DNA from 2 places in the Priestia sp. JV24 genome. Region 1 is predicted to be linked to the other one. Evidence: riboswitches for the same ligand, from Rfam matches in the RefSeq annotation. Region 1 holds a riboswitch; the other holds the start of a gene.

Region 1 (3,430 bases):
ACTCCTGCTCCTAAAAAAGAAGCATAGTCTTTTAAATGAGCATTTTTAGCAGCCATACTATTTAATTCTTTTAACAGCTGAGGCTCTGAAGCCGCTTTTTTAATATTGTATTCTCCTTGAAAACGAACGCGCTGCGGAATATCTGAAAATAAATCATCAACAGATGAAACACCAATTGCTGCTAACATTTGCTGCTGATCTTGTTCTGTCATTGGTAAATAGCGATGTAACATGTTAAATTCCTCCCCAAAGCTTACTTTGAACGTTTATAAAAAGGTGTTGAAACCACTTTTGCTTTTAAGCGTTTTTTCCGAACCTGCACTTCCACTTCTTGACCAAGCTCTGTATACTCTGCTGACAATAGTGCTAGACCGATGTTTTTCCTTAATGTCGGTGACTGTGTACCTGTTGTCACAAATCCAATTTGTTCTTCATCTGCAAATACTTCGTAACCGTGTCTTGGTATACCTTTATCAATCATTTCAATTCCTACCAGCTTACGAGGTGCCCCGCTTTCACGCTGTTCTTTTAACACTTCTTTTCCAATAAAGCTGTCTTTGTTCGTTTTTACTGCAAATCCAATTCGAGCTTCAATGGGCGTAATATCTTTTGAAAGCTCTTGACCATATAAAGCCAAAGTAGCTTCAAAACGAAGCGTATCGCGAGCGCCTAATCCGCAAGGCAACACACCTTCATCACTGCCAGCTTCTAAAATAGCCGTCCACAAGTGAGAGGCGTCAGCTGAAGAACAATAAATTTCAAAGCCATCTTCTCCGGTGTACCCAGTACGTGAAACGAGAGCTTTTACATTCGCTACTTCTACATCATCAGCAAATGTAAATGGCTTTAACAAAGCTAAATTTTCGTTCGTTAACGTTTGTAAAACTTTTTCTGCTACAGGACCTTGCAAAGCTAGCTGCGCAGTTTCATCAGACTGATTAACGAGCGTTACATCTCCTTGTTTGTGAGATACCAGCCACTCATAGTCTTTTTGAATATTAGCAGCGTTTACGACTAGCAAATACTCTTGATCTGCTTTTTTATAAATCAGCAAATCATCTACCGTGCCTCCGTCTTCATAACACATAGCCGTATACTGCGCTTTTCCATCTACGAGGGCAGAAACGTCATTTGTCATCGTGTGCTGAAGAAAAGCTAAGCTATCAGCTCCTGTTACAAGAATTTCTCCCATATGAGAGACATCAAAAAGGCCTGCCTTTGTACGTACAGCTTCATGCTCTTCTTTAATAGAAGAAAATTGAACGGGAAGAGCCCATCCTCCAAAATCAATTGTTTTGGCACCATATTTTTGATAGGTATCATAAAGCGGCGTTTTGTGTAATTCTGTTGTCATTTTTATGTCCTCCTCTTTTTCACGTGAAACTTTTCATAACGGGGAGTTTTCAAATAGTGTGGGGATCACTATGTATCCAAACAAAAAAGGACAGAAAACCCCCTACTGTATTTAGTAGGAAGTCTCTGTCCTTTTCACCTGAAAGTTTACCTATAAACGAATAGGTTTGCCTCGTGGGTGGTCTATAAACGTATAGACACTCTCCAGAGCTGCGTCAAACAAGAGTCTTTTTGCCTGAGAGATTCACAATTTTATTGCTTGCTCCTTCGGCGCTACATTCAAGTAGTCTCTCCCCGTGTCGTCATTCGCTTCTATAAAATTGGTAAAGTTGGGCATACTACTGAAAGATGTATCTATCTTTATTCACACAATCATTTGTAAAGTGCTAATCTATTTTCTTTTTCAAATTTTCTAAATATATTTTTATCCTACCTGATTCTTATCATTTGTTCAATAAAAATTTTTTACAAAGGAGCATTTTTATCATGAAAGTGAAATTAAACATCGATGAAACATGGGAAGCAGCCTTCTCAACTAAATTGGAGCAAGACGGACCCTGGTCTGCATGGGATTTGTATAAACTTGCCTATGAAATAGAAGACCAAACGCTTATCTCAGAATTTGAAGGACTACAAAGCCCAAAACATCTAGCCGATTTAACGCCGCTTCCTCATCAGCTCGAAGTAGCCAAACAAGTAGTTGAAACAATGAATGGAAAAGCCATTTTAGCAGATGAAGTAGGACTGGGCAAAACGATTGAAGCAGGGTTAATTTTGAAGGAATATATGATTCGCGGACTTGTTAAAAAAGTTCTCATTTTAGTTCCAGCTTCGCTTGTTTCCCAGTGGGCTATGGAATTGAACCAAAAATTTTATATTCCCGCAGTCCCTCAAAGAAAATCATATGTGTGGGATCAGTGTGACATCGTTGTGTCTTCAATTGATACAGCAAAACGTTCTCCTCATCGAGAAATTGTGCTAGAACAAGACTACGACCTCATCATCATTGATGAAGCTCATAAACTTAAAAACAACAAAACAAAAAACTATGAATTTGTGCAAAGTCTAAAAAAGAAATTTTGTCTGTTGCTAACCGCAACACCGATTCAAAATCGAATTGAAGAAATTTTTAACTTAGTCTCTCTTTTAAAGCCTGGTCACCTCGGCAATAAAGACTATTTCGAAGAATTATTTTCCGCTAAAAAACGCTCTTTGCAAAACGATGAACACTTAAAAGAGCTTGTTAACAAAGTTATGATTCGAAATCGCCGCCACGATACGGGTATCGAATGGACGAAGCGAATTGTTCAAACCATTCCTGTTGAATTCTCGCCGAAAGAACGGGAGCTATACGATGCGATTACATCTTTTAAAGGAAACGGACTCCACCCTTCAAGCGCTTTTTCAATTTTAACCCTGCAGCGAGAGGCCTGCAGCAGCCGTGAAGCGGTGTATATGACATTAAAAAACATGCTGGAACGTCAGGAAGATCCAAACAGCGCATTAACGGAACATATGATTACTCCGTTAATGGAACTACTTCAGCAAGTGCCGCAAAATGCAAAAGCAGAAAAAGTTCTGGAGCTCGTTCAAAAAATTGATGACAAAGTCATTATTTTCACTGAGTACAGAGCAACTCAACTGTATTTACAGTGGTATTTAAAACAGCACGGAATTACCTCTGTACCGTTTAGAGGAGGATTTAAGCGAGGTAAAAAAGACTGGATGAAGCAGCTTTTTGAAAGCCACGCGCAAGTATTTATTGCCACTGAAGCGGGCGGAGAAGGAATCAATCTTCAGTTTTGTCATCATATTATTAACTATGATCTGCCGTGGAATCCAATGCGTCTAGAACAGCGAATTGGAAGGGTCCATCGTTTAGGTCAAAAACATGATGTTCACATTTACAATTTAGCCATTCAACATACGGTCGAAGAACATATTTTAAAATTGTTATACGAAAAAATAAATCTTTTTGAACGAGTTGTTGGAGAGTTAGATGATATTTTAACAAAGCTTGATTTAAAAAATATCGAAGAGCATATTCAAGATATTTTATTTCATTCACGGAGTGAAG
Region 2 (3,430 bases), on a different contig from region 1:
TATTCTTTAAATCGTTCGGGTAATAATGCTCAACATACCCTTTTACGTTAAAAATGGTTCCGCTATCGATATACGGTGAAATATTAACTATTTTCTGCAATTCTTTGTCTATTTCTTGTTCATCATCCGATAAAAAAATAGGATCTTGCTGTACCTCGTCGCCTAGGCTCCAAATATCTTTAATGACGACGTTAATTTGCTCTTTCATTCTCTTGACGGTTTTATCAGTTACCTGCCGATATTGATCTTGAGAAATATTAGGCAGCATCACTCTTGAAACAATAAACATTAGCATCAGTACGGTACAAATAAGAAGCACATTAATCGTGAAGATTTTCCAAAACGTATGAGATTTAAACCATTTCATGTTTGTTCACCTTAATCTAATGAAGTCTACCTCCATTGTACTGCAAAATGAAAACTTTTCCATATAAATGACGGAATTCCATCTTTAGACACAGAAGAAAAGCAATTTGTTCTACATTCCTATCAGAAAACTACGAGCTTTCTCACTGTGTTTTCTGTTAGAACAAATTTTTAGTTTTCTTCTATAAACTTTGCTTCCTGCATTTTATTCATGCAGTAGAAATCAATTATTTATCCTCCACTAAAAAGACCTCATCACAGAGTGATGAGGTCAGAAATTTACTATATTCTTTTATAAAAAATTATGTTTGTTCCCTGCTGATTTTCTAGCCTTTAAAGATTTATTTTCTTTTTCCTTCTAGTCCAGTAAAAAATAAATAAGAGAATAAACCAAACGGGCGTCAACAATAAGGCTGGGCGCGTCGCGTCAGAAAACAGCATAATAACAAGAATCACCGCAAACAAAGCTAACACAACATAGTTTATGAATGGTGTTAACGGTGCTTTGAATGCTGATGTTGCATGCAGCTGCGGACGCGTCTTTTTATACCTTAGATGGCAAATGAGAATGATACTCCACACCCAAATAAAACAAATAGCGCTAATGGTCGTGACAATGCCGAAAGCTTGGTCTGGTATAAGTTTGCTTAAAAGAGCTCCCGCTGAGATAACCAGCGTAGATACAAACAATCCGTTGCTTGGTACGTGGTTTTTGTTCAGTTTTGCAAACTTAGATGGCCCTTGGTCATTTTTACTTAAATTATATAAGATACGGCTTGTTGAAAACATTCCGCTATTACAGGCAGAAGCGGCTGAAGTTAGTACAACAAAATTAATAATTCCAGCAGCAAGCGGAATTCCGACTAAACTAAAGGTTTTAACAAATGGGCTTTCTGCTGCATTTAATTCCATCCACGGGTTAATAAATAAAAGGACGATAAGCGCTCCAACATAGAAAAATAAGATTCGTAGCGGAATTTTATTAATGGCCGATGGAATATTTTTTTTGGGGTTTGATGTTTCTGCTGCCGATACCCCTACCAATTCAACCCCAACGTATGCGAATATAACCATTTGGAATGAAAGTAAGAAACCTGAAACCCCATTTGGAAATAGCCCTCCGTGATTCCAAAGGTTTTGAACAGTAACGGATCCCGCGTCTGTTTTAAATCCCATTACCAGCAAAATAACGCCAATAATAATTAATGCAAGAATCGTAATAACCTTTATTAAAGCAAACCAAAACTCTAATTCTCCAAATAATTTTACGGTTAATAAGTTAAGACCTAATAAAATGATTACACAAATAAGTGCGGGAATCCACTGAGGAATATTGAACCAATATTTCACATATACGCCAACTGCAATCACATCAGCCATAGCTGTCATAATCCAGCAAAACCAGTACGTCCATCCCGTTACAAACGACGCCCACGGTCCAAGATACTCTTCAGCAATATCTGTTAAAGATTGATAACCTGCTTTAGACAGCAGTAGTTCTCCTAGCGCTCTCATCACAAAGAAAAGCGCAATACCCACAATTAAATAAGCAAAGATGATAGAGGGACCTGCAAGCTGTATTGCTTTACCAGAACCTAAAAATAATCCTGTCCCAATGGTTCCTCCAATCGCGATTAGCTGAACATGACGATTGGATAAATCCCTCTTTAATTCTCGTTGTTCCAACTCTAACTCCTCCTAACAATAAAACCTTTGATACGATCGTGCAGACTACAAAATAAAGCCCAATAAAAAAAGAGATTGGATGCGCTCCAATCTCATGGTCATAAGAATAACAAATATTATGGTACATACTACCAATTAGTAACATGCCAAATAAATATCCGGTACTCTTCTGTCCTTTTGCCTGAGATTGTGAACCCTTCGGCGTCGCGAAACTATCGCGATCTCTCCAGAAGCTGCTCCTGCTATAGTGTGATCCATAGCAATCATAGCTTTCTACGTATTCAATTTTTCAATCAATAGAATGACTGTCGAATAGTTGTTTATTCTAATACCAGTTGGATGCTTTGTCAACAGGAAAAATAATTTTCATTTATTTACCTTCTTTAAAAGAAGACACTACATAAAAATCTTGTTTCTTTACTTGTGACAAAGATCACCCTATTACAAACAAAAAAGAGCAGAATCAAATCTGCCCTTTACTCTTCATCTATTTATTTCTTTAACGTCAAACTCACCACATTCTCCACATGCGCCGTATGAGGGAACATATCCACAGGCTGAATGTAATCCACATAATAAGCCTTCGACAGCTGCTGCACATCTTTCGCTAATGTGGATGGATTACAAGATACGTAAACCACTTTCTTTGGCTTTACTTGTAAAATCGTTTTTAGAAGCTTATCATCACAGCCTGTTCGCGGCGGGTCAACGACGATAACATCTGGCTTCCAGCCTTCTTTTACCCACTGCGGCATCCACTTTTCAGCTGGACCCGTCACATATGTGGCGTGTTCAAATCCATGATCTTTGGCATTTTTTCGCGCATCTACAATGGATTCTTCAATCGTATCCATTCCGCGAATTTCTTTGGCATCTTTAGCAAGCCATAAGCCAATTGTCCCTACTCCGCAGTAAGCATCTACAATTTTTTCACTGCCTGTTAGCGCAGCTGCTTTTTTCACCTCGTCATACAGCTTCACTGTTTGAAGAGGATTCAACTGGAAAAATGCACGCGCTGAAAGTTCGAATGAAATATCGCCTAACGTTTCTTGAATCACCGATTTTCCAGATAGCGTAAACGTTTCGTCTCCAAAGATAAGCGATGTTTTTTGACCGTTTACGTTTTGTACGAGCGATTTCACTTCCGGTAGACGGCGCTTAATTTCTTTGATCACAAGCTCTTTTTTCGGAATTTCTTGTTTGGCCGTAATCAAGACAACTTGCACTTCACCCGTTTCAAATCCTACTCGAGATACGATGGTACGTACAATACCACGGCGTTTGCGCTCATTGTAGATAGGAATTTGAAGATCTTGTAAAATTCGTTTTATTTCTTTTGTCACGTGATTTGTGGCTCCATGCTGAATCGGACAGTTTT

The links. A riboswitch is a leader RNA that binds a small molecule or an ion and turns the genes downstream of it on or off. The one in region 1 is predicted to bind glycine.
Region 2: linked by a shared signal. The riboswitch ahead of OK414_RS01740 (amino acid permease) and the one ahead of gcvT (glycine cleavage system aminomethyltransferase GcvT) in region 1 are both predicted to bind glycine.

Annotation. Positions count from the first base shown of each region.
Region 1 covers NZ_JAPCIN010000023.1:431,028-434,457, forward strand. Annotated here, with positions in the region: gene gcvPA (aminomethyl-transferring glycine dehydrogenase subunit GcvPA) at 1-233, opposite strand, end outside; gene gcvT (glycine cleavage system aminomethyltransferase GcvT) at 254-1,354, opposite strand; glycine riboswitch at 1,567-1,659, opposite strand; gene OK414_RS23480 (DEAD/DEAH box helicase) at 1,840-3,430, shown strand, end outside.
Region 2 covers NZ_JAPCIN010000007.1:130,932-134,361, reverse strand. Annotated here, with positions in the region: gene OK414_RS01745 (PAS domain-containing sensor histidine kinase) at 1-367, opposite strand, end outside; gene OK414_RS01740 (amino acid permease) at 700-2,052, opposite strand; glycine riboswitch at 2,212-2,292, opposite strand; gene rlmD (23S rRNA (uracil(1939)-C(5))-methyltransferase RlmD) at 2,544-3,430, opposite strand, start outside.